4 regions of the Streptococcus respiraculi genome follow, and region 4 is predicted to be linked to each of the others. Evidence: predicted binding sites of a transcription regulator. Region 4 holds the regulator's gene; each other region holds the start of a gene.
The links. Region 4 encodes Rex, which represses fermentation and respiration genes when NADH is low (regulators of the CRP and FNR family bind a similar motif). Its sites were predicted from a motif close to TTGTGAANTANTTCACAA; they were not measured.
Positions count from the first base shown of each region.

Region 1 (5,175 bases), 820 kb from region 4:
TCCTGGGCCGTTTGCACTTGGCTCAACTCCACTGATTTCCAAAGCTCGAATCAGGACTGCCTCTGGCACATCTCTTTCTTTTGTCACCAAATTTAGCATATTATGCCCATGAACTTGGTAGACATACCAATGCCCCGCCTCCAGATACATAGACTCATTCTTTCTAGTCCGTCTGCCTCCTGCGCTATGAGAGGCACTATCTTTTGTCCCTACATAGGCCTCGGTTTCGACAATTCTGCCAATGAACTGGTCTCCCAAATACAGCTCCATCCCCAGTAATGCTTTTGCTGTAGCAATCGTATCATGCGCCATTAGATATTCAAACTGATTTTCCATATATCAACCACCTACATTATGAAACAAGCAATCTGCTTTCAACGGACACAAGGAACACCTAGGCTTTTTCCTACAAATCCTTCCGCCCAATTCATCAATCATCGCATGAAATTGCTGCAATTGACCGATGGATAGCCTTTTTATATAATACTCCCTAATCTGTGGCATGTCATTGTAATGCTTGAACTCCATACCGAGACAACGCCCCATTATTCTTCTAGCGTAGGCATCAGAAATAAACCGTTTATCCTGTAATAGGTATAACAAGATGACATCTGCGGTCTCATTGCCAATTCCTTTAATGGATACAAGCCTGTCTCGAAATGATGCTGGATGCACATTCTTTATCTCCTCAAAGCCACCATAGGAGTCTATCAAAGTCAAGATCTCCCGTATCGCGAGGCTCTTTTGGACATAAAAACCACTTGGCTTGATTTTTTCCTGCAACTCTTCTAGTGGTAAATGAAGCATGACCTCAATGGAAAGACAGTCTTTTAGATTGTCAATCGACGAGCGGACGGTCGTAAAGCTAGTGTTTTGAACTAAAATCATACCGATGACTTTTTCTATCGGACTATCACCAGGATACCATCCCAGAGGAGCAAAATAATTGTCTAATGTGTCGAAAATCTTCCATAAAACTTGCTCATTCTTGTTCATTTTGATTCCACTCAATCGTATGACCTATCTTTGTTGGTATTTTATCATATTTCTCTTGCTATGTACATTGATTATCGATTTCCTATTGATAAACCTCTCGCTTTCTTCTACCACTCATGCTATAATACTAAAAAGTACCATCAGGAGACAAACATGGACATTCGGAACTACCAAGATTGGGTCAGTCGTTTTTACAAAGAGCGTGGTTGGTATGCCTACAATCCCTTTATTCGGACTAATTTTCTCTGTGAAGAGGTAGGAGAGCTAGCACAGGCGATTCGGAAAATGGAGATTGGACGAGATCGCCCCGATGAACCCATTAGCAACCAGAAAGAAAATCTCCTCCACATTCGTGAGGAGTTAGGCGATGTATTAGATAATTTGTTTATTATCGCAGATATCTACCAGATTTCGCTTGAAGACATCATGACCAGCCATAAGAAAAAGTTAGAAGAAAGGTTTAAAGGACAATGAATATAACTGTTTACTGTGGAGCAAGTTTGGGAGAAAATCCAAGCTATCAAGAAGGAACGATTGCCCTTGGCAAATGGATTGCAGAAAATGGCCATACGTTGGTCTACGGCGGTGGCAATACTGGACTCATGGGCTTGATTGCAGATACGGTCCTCGCACATGGTGGGCAAGTCATTGGTATCATTCCAGAATTTCTTAAAGATCGTGAACTCGCCCATCCTCATCTCTCAGAATTACGGACAGTTGAAACCATGTCTGAACGTAAATTGGCCTTGATACAAGAGGCAGATGCTTTTATCGCACTGCCTGGTGGCCCTGGTACTTTGGAAGAAATCAGCGAAGTTATCTCATGGGCAAGGATTGGAAAAAACGACAAACCCTGCATTCTCTTTACTATTACAGGCTACTATCAGGCCTTAGAACAATTCTTTGATAACATGGTTAGCGCAGGATTTTTGACACCTGAAGATCGTGAAAAGACACTCTTTTCAGATGATTTAGAACAAATCGAACACTTTATTGCAACCTATCAACCACCTGCAGCACGCGAGTATCGAAGCAAGACTTAATCCATTCACAAAAGAGTAAGAATCTTGGTATCTTAAAGGTCCCAAGATTCTTACTCTTTTATTGTTTTACACATAAGTTCAAACATTCTTCCAAGTCCACATCACGCTCTAAGTGTTCAGGAGTCCAGGGAATGAACACATCTGGTTCTACCCCCTTATCTGTCATGCCTTTTCCTAAATCAAGATCAAGATCACGTGAGGTTGGAAACATGAATTGGTAGTCATCAAAATCTACGAAGCAGCAATTAGAGTAGTCCAAAATACCCATGGTCGGTCTGCCAAGTACCGTCACCTTAGGCAACTCTTTCATTATCTGAACAAAATTATCTCCAGAGGAACCACACTCTACATCTGATAAAACAAAGATCTTCTCTGGCTTAGCAGTACCTACAATCCCAGCAAAATACTCTCTATCGGAGTCGTCCTCCTTATGAACAACATAACCCTTGCCACGATTAGTCTGTAATTCGTCAATAAACTCCAGCAAGAACTGGCGACTTTCTTCTGATAAATGTTCATCTTTCAGATTTTCTTGAAATAGAGCTAAACGCAACTCAACATTTCTCTCTGTGTAGAGAACTTCCATACCTGAACCCGACAAATCAATTTCTGCAAGACTTGTCCCTTCTGGTAAAGCGTATTTGATTAAGGGAAAGTAGAGAGAATCTGAGCCTCCATGATTGACACGGACATCAATGATGAGGTAGGTAGCTTGTTCTAGTAAGGGAGCTGCTTCTTGGTAAAGGGCTCCTATTTTTTCCTCATTCCAAAAATTCTCCATTTTAAGATAGACAAGATTAGACCGTAACTGTTTCACTTCAAATCTGTCTTCCGTCGCCTGCTCCACTTTTTGAAGTCGAATCTCCTCTTTCCGATTTGCCCTTATTACTGTAAGGCTATCAGCCTTATGGACAAAATATTTCCATTCCTGTGCTTGGCGTTCCTCGGTAGGACTCGTGAAATAGACTCGATGTTCTTGGTACAGGGTTGGAATATCGCAACCGTCAAGTGCAATAATCTTATCTCCTTTTTGAAGATTGGTCGCGGGAGCTGCTTCCACTACATAGAGCATATCTCCTTGGCGCTTAAGACGAACTGCGAGCGCTTTGCGATTCTTCTTGAAGAAGGACACATGGGAAAGAATGCCAAAACTTGCAAGGTAACAATGCATGTGATACAGAAACTCCTCTTCTGACATGTCGTCTGATATCTTCTGACGATACATTTCTGGATCCGCCCCAGTGATATCCTTTTTAGTCGCTGAATCTGCCCGCATCATCTCGACCACTTGGTCAAAAATTTCTGTTTTTTTCATATCATCCCTCCTATTATTACTTGTTTTTTATTATACCTAAAACAGAGTGATTTGCAAGCTGTATTTTCTTTATAAAAGCCCTTACATTTTGACCAATTTTTTGGTATAGTATAATTTGTGATAAATATATCAAATAAAAAAAGAAGTAGGTACTTATTGTGGCAGGACAAGATCAAGCATTGATGTATACAATCGATAAAAGTATCAAGAAGAAAGCTGACTTGATTGAAAGCAACTATTGGGCATATGCCCTTCGCTCTATTTTTGCGAGTGTCTATCTGGCACTTGGGATTGCCATTGCGCTTTACACAGCTGACAAACTAGAGCATGTGGCAGCAGGTCTCGGGAAATTTAGCTACGGTCTCATGTTTGGCTGGGGGCTCCTCATGATTCTTTATATGAATGCAGAGCTCGGCACATCGAATATGATGTATATGACGGTGGCTATTTATCGCAAGGTTATTCCAACCAAAACAGCTTTGAAGATTCTAGCAACCTGTATCTTCTTTAACTTTGTCGGTGCAATCATCATCTGCTTCTTACTGGCGCAAACTGCTCCATATTCCATTGGGCATGTGGCTATGGATAGCTATCTAGTGCAAGGCACCATTGCCAAGCTTGCCAAAACACCGCTCACTCAATTTGTCGAGGGAATTTTCGCCAATATGGTGGTCAATATCGCTGTCTTTGCTTTTCTTAAGATGAAGGATGATGCCGGAAAAGCAATCTCCGTCATTTTCATTATCTTTATCTTTGCCTTCCTCGGCTTTGAGCACGTTATCGCAAACTTCTCAACCTTCTCTCTCGCCTTCTTCTCAACAGGTGGAACGGTGGAAGGTATGAATCTTCTCTCTGTTCTTTCCAATTTCCTTTTCTCAGGTCTTGGAAACTATGTCGGTGGTGGACTAGTCATCGGACTCCTCTACAGCTGGTTGAATAAGCAATCAAGCGTCTATGTGGACTAATATTCGTCATTGCTGTTTTCAGGCTATTATAGTGCACTGACTAAAAGTTAGGACATCGTTATACTCGTCAAAAATTAAAGTCTGACGTCGTTAACTCGTCTTACCCAATACTAAGAAATGAAAACGCAACAACTCTATCAATTCATAAAAATACGGAACGAAAACATGATTTTCGTTCCGTATTTTTATGTAGTTTTTTAATCTTTATTGAGTACCAATAGCAAAAGAGAACTCGCTATACTAATCTACTAACCATGGAAAAAACTGCTCATCGTAAATGTGTTTTTTCTCTAGCTGGCTAATATCTTGGTCGCAGCTATCTAGCGTTCCCAACTTCAAGGTTAGCTTATCAGCTATTTCATCCTTTATGTGATAGAGTTGACTATGGCAGTTTTTGCAATAGTAACGTTTTTTCCCTGGCGAAGATTCATAAATCACCAATGATTCCTTGCCAGAGAGCAACTGAAAACTAGTAACTTCCACCATAGAATTTACAGAGAAAGCTGTAGCACTTGCTTTTCTACAAAACGAACAGTGGCAAAATACAATGGGCGATATCAGTTCCTTTGCTTCATAGGTTACCTGTTGGCACAAACACGATCCTGTAATCATCGGGTTTTTCTCCTTCTCTACATCGTTCAACAACAGTCTATCAAAAAGTCAAAGACCGCTTGTCACGGCTTTGACTGATTTTCTTGTATAGGGTTAGCTTATCCGTTTATTTAAGCGAAAATCCCTTCATATCACCGTCATAATTTGCCCATTCTTTGCTGAAAAAGGCTGGGTTGAGGTGGTAGGCAGGTGCTGGTTTGGGATTTGAGACAAAAGGATCAACAACCTTGTCAAATTCAAGCCA
Region 1 covers NZ_CP022680.1:599,056-604,230, reverse strand. Annotated here, with positions in the region: gene CHF41_RS03070 (DNA-3-methyladenine glycosylase) at 1-336, opposite strand, end outside; gene CHF41_RS03065 (endonuclease III domain-containing protein) at 340-996, opposite strand; gene CHF41_RS03060 (MazG nucleotide pyrophosphohydrolase domain-containing protein) at 1,150-1,470, shown strand; gene CHF41_RS03055 (LOG family protein) at 1,467-2,039, shown strand; gene CHF41_RS03050 (S41 family peptidase) at 2,098-3,354, opposite strand; gene CHF41_RS03045 (formate/nitrite transporter family protein) at 3,537-4,319, shown strand; gene CHF41_RS03040 (GFA family protein) at 4,560-4,931, opposite strand; gene dltD (D-alanyl-lipoteichoic acid biosynthesis protein DltD) at 5,038-5,175, opposite strand, start outside.
Region 1: a site for Rex is predicted at 3,470-3,487, ahead of CHF41_RS03045 (formate/nitrite transporter family protein). Genes of this name have one in related genera too.

Region 2 (5,175 bases), 770 kb from region 4:
GTTGTAATTTTAGACACCATTATTCTCCTACGACCTTGATATTTTGAATATAAACATTGACTGTATCTGCTGCAATACCCAATTGATTTTCTAAGTTAAACTTCACACGTTCTTGAATGTTGCGAGAAACTTCGCTGATTTTCACACCATAGCTCATTACAGTATAAACATCGACCGCAATATGCCCTTCTTCAGTCGTTTTAATCACGACACCTTTAGCGTAGTTTTCCTTCCCAAGAAGCGCTTGAAAATTATCCTTAATCGCAGATTTGCTTGCCATACCAACAACGCCAAAAATCTCCGTTGTAGCACCACCAACAACTGTCGCAATGACATCATCTGTTAGTTCAATCTGGCCATCTTTTGTATTGATCTTAACCGTCATTTTTCGTACCTCAAATCATTTTATCACCTTATTTTACCATAATTTCTCATGACTGTAAAAAATTAGACTGTCACAGCAGAATAAGAAGGTAGCAAACACAATGACCTTAGCCGAACAAACTAAAAGAGTCCACTGGACCTCTAAACTAGCTTTTTCGTTTCCGAGCTCGTGAAAAAGAGGTCCACCGGACCTCTAAACTAGCTTTTTCGTTTCCGAACTCGTGAAAAAGAGGTCCGCCGGACCTCTTTTTTTAAACACGTTCTACTTTGCCTGATTTAAGGGCACGAGCTGAAGCCCAAACTTTTTTAGGTTTTCCATCAATCAAAACAGTTACTTTTTGAAGATTTGGTTTTACCGCACGTTTTGTTTGGTTCATCGCATGTGAACGGTTGTTTCCTGATACAGTTTTACGACCTGTAAAATAACATACTTTAGCCATGTGTATTCCTCCTCATTTGATCAAATATTACGGATGTGCTAGCACCACATACTTGATTATTCTACCAAAAAATGCAACTCTTTGCAAGAAGAACTTTCAATTTTTTCAAATCATGTATTCTCTTTCGTGGATAAAACGCTATTAAAGCCAAAATAAGTGTTTCAGCTAATATAGTTTACATCCTCTCGTCAACCTTTCTAGCTTGCCTACTTGCTAGCTGTTATTTCCATACACTAAAAAACAACTTCTCTCATGAGAAGTTGCCATCAATGATTGCGAATTACGCTTTGTTTTCAGAACCGAAAACATCGATACGCTCTTCAACTGATGCTTGGATAGCTTTTACGCCGTCAGCCAAGAATTTACGTGGGTCGAAGAGTTTTTTCTTATCGTATTCTGCTTCATTTGCTTCATAAGCTGCTGCAAATTTACGAGTTGCGTTTGCAAATGCGATTTGGCACTCAGTGTTTACGTTCACTTTTGCAACACCAAGTTTGATTGCTGCTTGGATTTGCTCATCAGGAATACCAGAACCACCGTGAAGTACGATTGGGAAACCTGGAACAGCTTCTGTCAATTTCTTCAAGTGATCAAGGTCAAGACCTTCCCAGTTTGCTGGGTATGGACCGTGGATATTACCGATACCAGCTGCCAAGAAGTCGATACCAGTTTCTACCATTGCTTTTGCATCTTCGATTGGAGCAAGCTCACCAGAACCGATGATTCCGTCTTCTTCTCCACCGATTGTTCCAACTTCAGCCTCAACTGAAATACCTTTTGCGTGTGCCAATTTAACCACTTCGCGTGCTTTTTCAAGGTTTTCTTCAACTGGAAGGTGTGAACCGTCAAACATGATTGAAGTGTAACCAACTTCGATACACTCCAGTGCATCTTCGTAATGACCGTGGTCAAGGTGAATCGCAACTGGAACAGTGATGTTCATTGATTCTACAAGGTTTGCAATCAAGTTACGAGCTACTTTATAACCACCCATGTATTTTGCTGCACCCATTGATGTTTGGATTAAAACAGGAGCTTTTTTAGCTTCTGCTGCACGCAAGATAGCTTGAGTCCACTCAAGGTTGTTTGTGTTAAATCCACCAACTGCGTAACCATTGTCACGAGCTGCTTGGACAAATTTTTCTGCTGAAACGACTGGCATTTTCTAGCCTCCTTTTATTTTTGTGGGCATTCCCACTTACATTGTTTATTTTATCACTTTTTTAGGAAAAACGCCACTTTTTTTCGGCTCTTTCAACCGAGATTTTGAAAAAGGCGGTATTTTCATTTTCCTTTTACAAGAAAAAAAAGACTGGCTGAACCAGTCTTATCCGATGCGGAGAGAGGGACTTGAACCCTCACGACCTAAAGCGGTCACAGGATCCTTAGTCCTGCGCGTCTGCCAATTCCGCCATCCCCGCGATTGAGTACTCTACCAGTATATCAGCTCCTCCACCTCTTGTCAACACTTTTTTGAAATTGTTTGTGGTAATTTTTTTGTAGAGAAGCTAACATCTCTTGACAAGAGAATCGAGAATTATAAAAAAGGCCTGAACTTTCACTTGCCCAGCCCTTGATAATGATGTGATTATCCCTTATCATAGTCATATATACTGAGTTAAGCAAGTTCCAGTTGCTTCACTCGGCGTCCTAGTATGTTGGAAGCACGCTAGGACTTTTTCCTCTTAATTTTACAAATTGAGCACTATTAGTGTAAGAGATTAGGCAATAAACTCTTGCATTCTATTCTCCACCAAGCAACGCCTTCCTTGTCGCCAGCTACACTTTGCAAAGTTAAGTAAATAACTGAAAAAACTGTAACAATAGTTTGTCAGATACAAGCACTATCTTTTGACTTAAAGCTGGAATATTTAATTGTTTATCCATCTTACTTCTCACTATCTCTACAAATAGTCCTGAAATAAAAATTAAAGATGCAAAGAAAAACACATACAGAACTGCAACGATTATTGATTTATTCACAACAAACGCGGTAGCACCCTTAAGGATATGATTCAAAATCACTTGGTTACTATGAAACAAATAAATACCAAATGCGTGTGGAGATAACTTTGAAATCACTGAAATCATATTAGAGCTGAGTTGTAGCCTAGAGAAAAGAATAACCATTATCAACCCCGATAATACAATGGTTGGCGAGATATAGCTAATATAAAATATATCGCCTTTCTTGATATAGGTGAACCAAGTAAAAAAGATACAGAGCATCCATATTAGAATTAGTGTTAATGATCTCTTCTGCGCAAACAGGTTGAGTCTTTTAGCCAAAACACCAAGACAATATAATACCATTAACCAAATAGCTGAATAGCCACTTTGTGATTTGAATGGATCCCCAAAGCGCCCCATGATTGAAAACAACAGTATGAGAATGAGAAATGTTTTCTTACCTTGCGATTCACTAACTGAAAACAAAAACTTATTTAAAATTGGCATCGCAAAAATAAAGCAAAATAAGCAGTAACATACCAAAACTGCCCAAAAGTCACCAAAAAGATACTCCGACTGAAATCTATCTTATCTACCCCGTCACCTATACCTAGAATAGATAACAAAATGGTGAGAACAAAGGAATAAAATAACGCTTGAAACCACATCGAAACGATTTTTTCATACCTATGTTTACGATTAGTTGCAGTATAACCACTTATAATCGCAAAAGAATCGACCGCACAATACGAAGCGATTTCTATTAACCAAAATACCTTATGTCTCAAAGAACCTATAGGCACTGCTTCTAATATTCCACCATGTCCCTGCACATGCAACACGCAGACCATAAACATTAAAAGCAAGCGAAGCAAATCTATTCCATAATTCCTCTGCGAATTCACTCTATACTCTCCTCATACATCACTAATAAACAATTGTATTATACCATAAAATACTACTTTTTAGTATTCTTACCAATTCTAGACCTGATAACATAAGTCCTCCCATAAGACTTAAAATTGATTCCGTTTCACCTGTTTTAGAAAGAATTGACGCTGCTCGTACAGGTGTTTCTTTTGTTGGTTTTGCTGGTTCTGGAGCTTTCGGCTCTTCTGATGTATGCGTGATGACTGTATTTGATACAACAGGCGCGTCTACTTCATTGCCACTTTCATCTGTAAAGGTGAGGTGGTTATTGAATGTATTTATCACGTCTCCTGCCTTGATACGCTCAAATAGAATATCTACTGCCACTTGAACATCACTGTCTTCTGAAACTTTCGCTAGGAAATCTGAGTGATCGGGCTAAAATAATCCAATGGATTATTTTACTCCGAAGGAAGTCGCTGATGTCCGAAAGCACATGAGGATGGTGGTAATAAAAAGACTTTTTCTTCAAGCTGAAAAGAGAACCGATTATTAATCCTCTTTTCTAAGTATTAACCTTTTGTAAATCTACAAACTCTTACTACTTACTCGAAATTCTTTTATAAATTTCTCCACTAACACAGCACTAACGATATCTCCGAGCGGAACAACCCTAAAATCCGAAAATAAAATCATCACCCTGCTAAGGACAAGGTGATGTTGATTGCTATTATTAATGATTGTCAATCGCTGCCGCTACAAAGGCCGTATAGAGTCCTTCTGAGCGGTTTGGCCGACTAGATAATTCTGGGTGGTATTGGCAGGCTACGAAGAATTTATTTTCAGGAATTTCCACAATTTCAACCAAACGGTTGTCAGGAGACACCCCAGAAAAGACAAAACCGGCTGCTTCAAATTGCCCACGGAATTGATTGTTAAATTCATAGCGATGACGGTGACGTTTTTGAACCACATCTTGATGATCGTAAGCAGCTGCTGCACGGCTACCTTTTTTGAGTTTGGTTGGGTAAAGTCCTAGACGAAGTGTCCCTCCCATATCCTCCACATCAATCTGATCACGCATAAGGTCAATGATTGGATACTTGGTATCAGGTGCCAATTCAGCAGAGTTTGCTCCGTCAAGCCCTAAGACATGGCGGGCAAATTCGATACAGGTCAGCTGCATGCCAAGGCAGACTCCAAGCATTGGGACATCTTTTTCACGGGCGTATCTAATCGCCTGAATTTTCCCTTCTGTCCCGCGTTGTCCAAAGCCACCAGGTACGATGATTCCGTCCGCAGACCCGAGCAAGGCTGCGACGTTGTCAGCTGTCACGTCATTGGCATTGATCCAGTCAATCTTCACTTCTGCGTCATTAGCATAGCCAGAGTGTTTCAAAGCTTCAACGACTGAGATATAGGCATCTGGCAATTCCACGTATTTTCCAACCAAGGCAATCTTGACTTGGTTTTTCAGGTTCATGACCTTATCTACCATCGCAGACCATTCTGTCATATCGGCTGCTGGAGC
Region 2 covers NZ_CP022680.1:649,498-654,672, reverse strand. Annotated here, with positions in the region: gene CHF41_RS03330 (DAK2 domain-containing protein) at 1-17, opposite strand, end outside; gene CHF41_RS03325 (Asp23/Gls24 family envelope stress response protein) at 20-385, opposite strand; gene rpmB (50S ribosomal protein L28) at 636-824, opposite strand; gene CHF41_RS03315 (class II fructose-bisphosphate aldolase) at 1,105-1,986, opposite strand; tRNA gene CHF41_RS03310 (tRNA-Leu) at 2,160-2,245, opposite strand; partial or broken gene CHF41_RS10290 (acyltransferase family protein) at 2,619-3,679, opposite strand; gene CHF41_RS03295 (hypothetical protein) at 3,702-4,031, opposite strand; gene CHF41_RS03290 (CTP synthase) at 4,378-5,175, opposite strand, start outside.
Region 2: a site for Rex is predicted at 2,028-2,045, ahead of CHF41_RS03315 (class II fructose-bisphosphate aldolase). Genes of this name have one in related genera too.

Region 3 (5,175 bases), 810 kb from region 4:
CTCCGTTGTAATGGACGAGCGAGGCTCGTTTTAGTTTCATAGTCCGTCTATTTTCACTTATTACGTCGTGAATGCATCTTGCCTAATTCCAGTTATGCCTGTGATGCATTGCCTAGTACTAAATGAAAATAGAAAGACTATCCTATTCATCTGGCTTTTGCCAACTGTATTAGAATATCACATTTTTTTTGTAAAGTAAAGTTACTTGACAGATTTTTTTCAAAAAAATCGTTTACATGTCTCTATCAGGTGACAATTGAATCCAGTAGCGGTTCCATGGTATCACCGTCAGGCGACAATCTCTGGTCTTCGTAGCGACAATGAGGCTGGGCTAGAATTGTTTTTCTGGAAGCGATGTTCCAAGTTGCGCAAGTCACTAAAACCTCTGACAATCCTAAATTCCGGCAAAAATCTAGCGCTTGTGCTAGTTGAACTTTTGCAAGGCCTTTTCCTTGTTCGCTCGGTACAATAGAGTAGCCGATATGGCCAGCTATATTCATTAGAAAATCCTGCTCGATATGATGGCGGATATTGACAATCCCAATGATTTTATCTTCATTTTCACGTTTGAAAATCAAGGTTGTCGAGGGTGCGCGGTTAGGCTTAGGCTGTTTTTCTTGTTGCTTGATGTGGATGAGCCAAGTAGCGAGGTCAGGCATTTCTTCCAAGCGAGAGCCACCATTGAGATGTTGATGTTGTTCTGTAAATTCTTGTTTGAAGGTCTCGATAAAGGGCAGATCTTTTTCCGTGGGCTTGCTGAGATAGTAGGTGTCCATGCTAGTCCCCTTTCTGGTAAATATTATTCTTTAGTATAGCAAGTTCGGGAGCCCTTGTCTAGGAACTCTGAAGTCTGTCTTTTCTTGTCCTCTGAAATGTGATAAAATAGGGGGAATGATACTCTGAAAAGGATAGAAACGCATGAAATTACAAAAACCTAAAGGAACCCAAGATATTTTACCGAAAGAGTCTGCCAAGTGGCAGTATGTGGAAGAGTTTGCCCGCAAGACCTTTGGCAAGTACAACTACCAAGAAATTCGCACGCCGATTTTTGAGCATTATGAGGTGATTAGTCGCTCGGTTGGGGATACAACGGACATCGTCAGCAAGGAAATGTATGATTTTTATGACAAGGGTGATCGCCACATCACGCTTCGTCCAGAAGGGACAGCTCCTGTCGTTCGCTCTTATGTAGAAAATAAACTCTTTGCGCCTGAGGTGCAAAAGCCTGTTAAACTCTACTATATGGGCTCGATGTTCCGCTATGAGCGTCCGCAGGCAGGGCGTTTGCGTGAGTTTCATCAGATTGGGGTGGAGTGCTTCGGTTCTAGCAATCCTGCGACAGATGTAGAAACGATTGCCATGGCGGCACAATTTTTCAAGGAAATTGGCATTCAAAATATTACGCTACACTTGAATACCTTGGGAAGTAGTGCAAGCCGTACCGCTTATCGTCAGGCTTTGATTGATTATTTAACACCGCTGAAAGAGACCCTATCAAAAGATAGTCAACGCCGCTTGGAAGAAAATCCGCTCCGAGTTCTTGATAGCAAGGAAAAAGAGGACAAGATGGCTGTAGAAAATGCTCCGTCTATTCTGGATTACTTGGACGAGGAAAGTCAAGCTCATTTTGATCAGGTTCGTGGGATGTTAGAGGCCTTAAGTATTGACTATGTGATTGATACCAATATGGTGCGTGGTCTGGATTACTATAACCATACGATTTTCGAGTTTATCACAGAGGTGTCAGGAAGTGAGTTGACTATCTGTGCTGGAGGTCGTTATGACGGCTTGGTCGAGTATTTTGGCGGACCAGCAACGCCAGGTTTCGGCTTTGGTATGGGCATTGAGCGTCTGCTCTTGGTGCTTGAAAAGCAAGGGGTAGATCTTCCAGTAGCAGAAGAACTGGATGTCTATGTTGCTGTTTTGGGGCAAGAAGTAAATAGCAAGGCCTTAGAAATTGTACAGGCTCTTCGCAATCAAGGTTTTAAGGTGGAGCGCGATTACCTAGGACGTAAGATCAAAGCCCAGTTCAAGTCCGCTGACCAGCTAAAGGCACGGGTATTACTCACTCTGGGTGAAAGCGAAGTGGAACAAGGTCAAGTAACTGTGAAAAATAATCAAACACGGGAAGAAGTGACCGTGTTATTAGAAGATGTACAATTGAATTTCAAGAGTATTTTCGAGAAAATGAGTCATCAATAATGAAAAACAAGGGGAATCTTACAGGATTTTCCTTATTTTTTTCTTGTGAAATAAAAAAAGTTTGAGAAAAAAATCACAAACAAAGCCAAGAAAGTGCTATTTATCGGGGTATTTGAGAAAAAATCACAATATTTTAAAATTAATTTGTGAAATACTTAACAAACTATTTACAAAACTCTCGAAAAGGTGTAGAATATATTTGTGAAAAAGTTAACAAATAAAAAGTTGACAGAAAACAATATTGGAGGAACCATAGATGGCTGAGAAAAAAGTATCACCAGAGGAAAAATTAGCAGAAGCTCGTGCACACGTTGATGGGCTTGTTCAAAAGGGATTGGTTGCCCTTGAAGAGTTTCGTCAATTGAATCAAGAGCAGGTGGACTACATTGTAGCAAAAGCATCCGTTGCAGCTCTTGATCAACATGGTGTCTTGGCTCAACACGCTCAAGAAGAAACAGGACGTGGGGTCTTTGAAGATAAGGCAACTAAAAACTTGTTTGCTTGTGAGCACGTTGTAAACAATATGCGTGGTGTAAAAACAGTAGGTGTCATTGAAGATGATGAAGTAACAGGATTGACTTTGATTGCAGAGCCAGTCGGCGTTATCTGTGGTGTAACACCAACAACCAATCCTACATCAACAGCTATCTTTAAATCATTGATTGCTCTTAAAACGCGTAATCCAATTATTTTTGCCTTCCACCCATCTGCCCAAGAATCATCTGCTCACGCAGCGCGTATCGTCTATGAAGCAGCGGTGGCAGCAGGGGCTCCTGAAAACTGTATTCAATGGATTACAAAACCATCAATGGAAGCAACTTCTGAGTTGATGAAACATGACGGTATTGCAACAATCCTTGCAACAGGTGGTAATGCCATGGTGCGTGCAGCTTACTCATGTGGAAAACCAGCTCTTGGGGTAGGTGCGGGGAACGTACCAGCCTATGTTGAAAAATCAGCAAACATTCGCCAAGCAGCGCACGACATCGTGATGTCTAAATCATTTGACAATGGTATGGTCTGTGCATCTGAGCAAGCAGTGATTATCGATAAAGAAATCTACGATGACTTTGTAAAAGAGTTCAAGTCTTACCATGTTTACTTTGTTAATAAGAAAGAAAAAGCCCTTCTTGAAGAATTCTGCTTTGGTGCAAAAGCTAACAGCAAAAACTGTGGCGAAGCAAAATTGAATGCAGATATCGTCGGAAAACCAGCAGCATGGATTGCTGAGCAAGCAGGTTTTAAAGTGCCAGAAGGAACCAATATTCTTGCAGCAGAAGTTGCAGAAGTAGGACCAAATGAGCCATTGACACGTGAAAAATTATCACCAGTCATCGCTGTCTTGAAATCAGAATCTCGTGAAGATGGTATCGAAAAAGCGAGCCAAATGGTTGAATTCAACGGTCTTGGTCACTCAGCGGCAATCCATACAGAAGACGAAGACTTGGCAAAAGAATTCGGAACACGCGTGAAAGCAATCCGTGTTATTTGGAACTCTCCATCTACTTTCGGTGGTATCGGTGATGTTTACAATGCCTTCCTCCCATCATTGACACTCGGTTGTGGTTCTTATGGTCGTAACTCAATCAGTGATAACGTAAGTGCGTTGAACTTATTGAACATTAAGAAAGTGGGAAGACGGAGAAATAATATGCAATGGTTTAAAGTTCCATCAAAAATTTACTTTGAACGCGATTCAATCCAATACCTCCAAAAAATGGCAGGCGTTGAACGTGTCATGATTGTGGCAGATGAATTGATTGTCAAACTTGGCTTTGTGCAACGGGTTATCGAGCAATTGCAATTGCGTACTAATAAAGTAATGTACACTGTGTTCTCAGATATTGAACCAGATCCAGACATTACAACTGTTGAACGTGGTGCAGAAGCGATGAAATCATTCGCGCCAGATACAATCATTGCCATCGGTGGTGGTTCTGTAATGGACGCTGCGAAAATCATGTGGCTCTTCTATGAACAACCAGAAGTGGACTTCCGTGACTTGGTACAAAAATTCATGGATATCCGTAAACGTGCTTTCCGCTTCCCAGAATTGGGACAAAAAGCCAAATACGTCGGTATTCCAACAACCTCTGGTACAGGTTCAGAAGTAACACCATTTGCTGTTATCTCTGATAAGAAGAACAACCGCAAATACCCACTTGCTGACTACTCATTGACCCCAACTATTGCGATTGTAGACCCAGCTCTTGTCTTGACCGTTCCAGGCTTTGTAGCAGCAGATACTGGTATGGACGTCTTGACCCACGCGACTGAAGCCTATGTATCTCAAATGGCCAATGACTATACAGACGGTATTGCGCTTCAAGCGATTAAACTTGTCTTTGAAAACCTTGAAAATTCTGTTAAAAACGCAGACTTTGTTTCTCGTGAGAAAATGCATAACGCTTCTACAATGGCAGGTATGGCCTTTGCGAATGCCTTCCTAGGAATTTCTCACTCAATTGCCCACAAATTAGGTGGACGTTTCCACACAGTGCACGGTCGTACCAATGCCATCTTACTTCCATACGTTATCCGTTATAACGGTACACGTCCGGCTAAAGCAGCGACATGGCCTAAATACAACTATTACCGTGCAGATGAGCGCTACCAAGAAATTGCTCGCATGCTAGGCTTGCCAGCTTCAACTCCAGAAGAAGCTGTAGAATCATACGCAAAAGCCGTTTATGACCTCGGTGAACGCGTTGGAATCAAGATGAACTTGAAAGAGCAGGGCGTTGATGAAAAAGAATTGAAGAAATACTCACGCGAGTTGGCACTTCTTGCCTACGAGGACCAATGTACTCCTGCAAATCCACGCCTCCCAATGGTGGATCATATGCAAGAAATCATTGAAGATGCTTACTATGGCTACAAAGAACGCCCAGGTCGTATCAAATAATTGAAATTGTTCCCCAATAAAACTAAGGAAAGAAGCTGACTCGATCAGCTTCTTTCAGATTGAAGAAA
Region 3 covers NZ_CP022680.1:605,634-610,808, forward strand. Annotated here, with positions in the region: gene CHF41_RS03090 (GNAT family N-acetyltransferase) at 246-776, opposite strand; gene hisS (histidine--tRNA ligase) at 919-2,202, shown strand; gene adhE (bifunctional acetaldehyde-CoA/alcohol dehydrogenase) at 2,459-5,107, shown strand.
Region 3: a site for Rex is predicted at 2,402-2,419, ahead of adhE (bifunctional acetaldehyde-CoA/alcohol dehydrogenase). Genes of this name have one in related genera too.

Region 4 (5,175 bases):
ATGGCCAAACAGATGTTATCATGGGGTCTAAATTCGGCTATGCCGTTCGTTTCACAGAGACAGATGTCCGCAATATGAGTCGTATCGCGACGGGTGTGCGGGGAATGAAACTCCGTGAAGGAGATTGCCTAGTCGGAGCAGCGGTCATTTCAGACGAACAAGAAGTTCTTGTGTTGACGGAAAATGGTTTCGGAAAACGCACGCCTGCGATAGAATATCCAACTAAAGGTCGTGGTGGTAAAGGAATTAAGACTGTTAAAGTCGCTGAGAAGAATGGTTACCTAGCAGGATTGACAACCATTTCAGGTGATGAAGATATCATGGTAATTACCGATACGGGTGTCATCATTCGGACAAGTGTCGCTAATATCTCCCAAACTGGTCGTGCGACCATGGGAGTTAAGGTCATGCGTCTAGATGAAGAAGCAAGTATCGTCACCTTTGCCTTGGTAGACGCTGCAGATTCTAAAGATTCAGAGGAAGAATAGATGGCAAAACGAAGCAAAGAAAGTAGAAAAAACGGAAAGCGTGTCAGTAAGCTTAAGTCTTCGCTTGGACGAACAATCTTAACAGTTGCTTTGTTGTTTATTGCATTCTTATTGATTTTTAACACCTCTATTCGCAACATGGTCATTGCCTGGAATAGCAATCGCTATCAGGTGAGCCAATTTACAGAGGAAGACTTATTAAAAAATAAGAATGCTAAATCAACATTTGATTTTGAACAAGTAAATTCTATTTCGACTGAGGCCGTCCTAAAGGCACAGTGGGAAGCTCAAGAACTTCCTGTCATTGGTGGAATTGCTATTCCTGATTTGAATGTCAATTTACCAATTTTTAAAGGTGTGTCTAATGTTTCGCTCATGTATGGCGCAGGAACGATGAAGGAAACGCAAGAAATGGGGCAGGGCAACTATGCTCTTGCCAGCCATCATATTTTGGGAATTGTTGGCGCCAGTGAAGCTCTCTTTGCACCGCTCGAAAAAGCCAAAGAAGGGATGAAGATTTACTTAACCGATAAGCAGAACGTGTACACCTACGTTGTGACAGAGGTGAAGACTGTCTCTCCAGAGAGTATTGAGATAATCAATGATACTGAGGGACAAACTGAAATTACGCTCGTGACATGTGCGGATATGGATGCGACCATGCGAACAATCGTCAAAGGAAAACTGGAAACAAGTATTCCATATAAGAAAGTTTCCAAAGATATTCTGAAGCATTTTGAAAAGAAATACAACCAAGTTCAACTATAGGAGGCTGAGCCAAAATGGCTCAACCTCTTTTTTTATTTCTAAATGATTATGCGGAAATAATGGATGATACTCTACAAAAATCAAAATCTGACTACCTTCCACAGTCCACTGGACTAATGCCAGCGGAGGATTATTGCATAATCTTTATTTCCAACCTTCAACAGTCCACTGGACTAATGTCAGCGGAGGATTATTGCATAATCTTTATTTCCAACCTTCAACAGTCCACTGGACTAATGTCAGCGGAAGATTATTGCATAATCTTTATTTTCAACCTTCAACAGTCCACTGGACTAATGTCAGCGGAGGATTATTGCATAATCTTTATTTCCAACCTTCAACAGTCCACTGGACTGTTGAAGCAAGGTGAGTTAGCGACGTTAGACTTTGATTTTTGACGAGTATGAATTATTTTTTTGCGAATAAATAGATAAGGAGGAATGGAACAGATGTATAAGATTGCATTTAAAGAGGAACGTTTATTGCCACGGGAAAGGTTATTAGAAGTAGGAGCTGAGCGACTCAGCAACCAAGAACTGCTCGCGATTTTTATTCGTACAGGTACAAAAAAACAACCTGTTTCTGCTGTCTCACATAATCTATTAGCAAAGATTGACAACCTTGCTATGCTAAAGGATTTATCCATTGCAGAATTACAGGAGTTAACAGGAATTGGTCAGGTTAAGGCGATTGAAATAAAAGCGATGATTGAGCTCGGCAGAAGAATCAATCAGTCTGAGTTGCTTATCGAGGAACAAATTGTTGGTAGCGAGTTACTTGCAAGAAAAATGATTCAAGAATTTGGTTCTAAAAAACAGGAGCATTTAGTCGCAATTTATCTAGATACCCAGAATAAAATTATCAGTCAACGCACCATTTTTATTGGCAGTGTCAATCGTAGTATCGCAGAGCCACGCGAAATTTTACACTACGCTGTTAAATGTATGGCAACCTCCATCATTATTGTTCATAATCATCCGTCAGGTTTTGTTCAACCGAGTCGCAATGATATCGCATTTACAGAGGCACTAAAAAAGTCCTGCGATATGCTAGGACTCATATTGTTAGATCATTTAATTGTCGGAAAGTCAAGCTACTATAGCTTACGCGAGGAAAATCAGCTTGACTAATATTCTTGTACGAAGTATCTGAACAATTTTTGCGATTTTGGGCAAGTTTGGTAGAGCATTTCAGGATGCCATTGAACACCGAGAAAAGAGACGTTTTCCGTCATGAGAACAGCCTCTATGATTCCATCAGCCGCCTGACCGATGACTTGTAAACTAGGTGCGACTTGATCCAAGGCTTGTCTGTGGAAGGAATTGACTTGCGCTTGCTCTCCATAAATCCTAGCCAGTGCTGTCTCAGCTACTAGTTGGATGGTCTGAGAAGGAGTATTAGCAGCAATCGTCTGCCAATGATTGGGAATGGCTTGGTGCAAGGTTCCCCCCATAGCAACATTGAAGAGCTGCATTCCACGACAGATGCCTAAAATCGGTTTTTGCTGCGCTATCGCTTCTCGAATAAGAGCAAGATCAAAGGCGTCGCGTTTGGCGTGGTAATTATCACTATCAATCGTCTTTTCTTGTCCATAATAGTAGGGTAGGACATTCTGCCCACCAGTCAAGATGAGCTTATCAATCATGCTGATGTATATTTTTGCAGTATCAGGAGATACGATAGGTAGGATTAGCGGAACGCCACCAGCATCTTCAACGGCCTGTACAAAACTAGTAGCAGCATATGCTAAAAGTGGCTCTGTATCATCGCTAGCATTGTTAAACTCATTGCCCGAAATGCCGATAATGGGTTTCATAGGTTAACCCTTTCTCATGAAGTAAAGGAGGGTCTGTAATTCGCTTGTCAAATCTACATATTGAACGACAACATCTTTAGGAACAGACAGATTGACAGGAGAGAAGCTCAAAATTCCTTTGACACCCGCTTTTACAAGAACGTTGGCAACTTCCTGCGCCTTGCTACTTGGCACTGTCAAAATAGCAGTTTGAGCATTGGCTTCTTTGATTTTTTCTTCAATTTCAGAGATAGCGTAAATGGGTACATTTTCATCAATTGTACCGACTGCTGGATGCCCATCTGCTTCAAAAGCCATGACGATTTTCATTTTATTGCGTTCATGGAAACGGTAATGAAGGAGAGCACGTCCCATATTTCCGACCCCGATTAGCATGACGTTTGTAATCGAATTGTCGTTTAGGATATCTGCAAAGAAATCCATTAATTTTTTGACATCATAACCAAATCCACGCCGACCGAGTTCACCAAAGTAGGAGAAGTCACGGCGAACAGTAGCAGAATCAATACCGATAGCTTCAGCAATTTCTTTTGAACTAGCCTTTTCAATATTTCCAGCATGGAATCGTTTGAAGATGCGATAGTAGATTGATAAACGTTTGGCAGTAGCACGAGGGATAGCAGATTTTTTTTCGTTCTTCACAATCTTTTACTCCTTTAGGTTATTTATTCTATTTTAGTAAAAGTTTGTGAAAAAAGCAACAGATTACCCCTGGAAATAAAAGAAAAAAACAAGAAAATTTCTTGTTTTTCTACTCGTTTACAGAATTGATGGCTTGTAAATACCGATACAAGTCGCCGATTAATCCTTGATAGCCTAAGTCTTTACCATCTTGAGTTAAGGAGAGTACCTTGAGGTGATCCGGAATGGTCACGCAACCCGAGAAGGCAAGCAGTAGAGCATCAAAATTCTCAAAAGTTTGTGAGCGAATTTGTTGGTAAGAATCTTGATAACGTAATTCAATCATGATTTTTGGCTTTCTTTTGTGAAAATATCGCGGTCAACTAAACTATCCATGAGGAAATAAAATTTCTCTTGAATAACCGCATTTCCGCCGGCCTTAAAAATATCTACCAAGTGTAAACCTGACTTATCTGTTATGTTGATTTTAAAACCAGTCAAGTCTTTATTGATAATAATTTTGAGGAGGAATCCTTGGTTGGAATTTGGAATTTCTTCCAACATGCGGGTCAATTGATAGTTACCGACATGAGTTTGTTCAAACGTGTTGTCGCGCAAAGTGTATTTTTTAATTGCTGGACTGATAGAGTAGGTATAGTCACAATTTTTTAGCGTTACAGATGTTGCAAAAGCCATTAGTGAGTGCCTCCGATGATTTGATGTAATTGTTGTACGAGGAAGTCAAGTTCCTCCTTGGTATTTTCAGGTGAAAAGCTAATCCGAATGGATTCTTTTAGTCGATGCGAATCTTGACCATATAGGGCTTCAAGGACATGACTATTTTGAATGACACCTGCTGTACAAGCAGAACCGCTTGAAACAGCAATTCCTGCGAGGTCTAGTCGCATGAGAAGCTGTTCGTTGAGCTGATTAGGAAAGCCAATATTAACCACATAAGGCAAACTAGGATCTGTTTCATTGAGATAGTGGTCAATGGGTTTCAAGTTCTCTAATAAATAGTTCTTTAAATCAGTCACGGTCTGGAAATGCTGATCTAGTTGTGTAGTCTGTTCTTTTAAAGCGCTTGCCATAGCAGCAATTCCTGCAAGATTTTCTGTCCCTGCTCGGTGTTGGTCTTCTTGCCGTCCTCCGTGGATGAGTGAATCAAAGTTGGGAATCCGGCTGTAGAGGAAACCGACACCTTTTGGACCATGAAACTTGTGAGCAGCAGCAGAGAGGAAATCAATGTGTAGTTCTTCAGGTGAGATAGGTACTTTTCCAATCGCTTGGACAGCATCCACATGAAAAACAGCCTGGTGATTTGTGATAATTTCTCCAATTTCTCGAATAGGAAGTAGCAGTCCAGTTTCATTATTAGCATACATGACACTGACCAAAATGGTGTCTGGACGCAAGGCTTCCTTAATCTGCTGAGCAGAAATCACTTGATTGACAGGCTCAATATAAGTCACTTCAAACCCG
Region 4 covers NZ_CP022680.1:1,419,332-1,424,506, forward strand. Annotated here, with positions in the region: gene gyrA (DNA gyrase subunit A) at 1-488, shown strand, start outside; gene CHF41_RS06905 (class A sortase) at 489-1,256, shown strand; gene radC (RadC family protein) at 1,706-2,386, shown strand; gene CHF41_RS06920 (gamma-glutamyl-gamma-aminobutyrate hydrolase family protein) at 2,383-3,072, opposite strand; gene CHF41_RS06925 (redox-sensing transcriptional repressor Rex) at 3,076-3,714, opposite strand; gene CHF41_RS06930 (DUF4649 family protein) at 3,824-4,039, opposite strand; gene CHF41_RS06935 (DUF1831 domain-containing protein) at 4,036-4,389, opposite strand; gene CHF41_RS06940 (cysteine desulfurase family protein) at 4,389-5,175, opposite strand, start outside.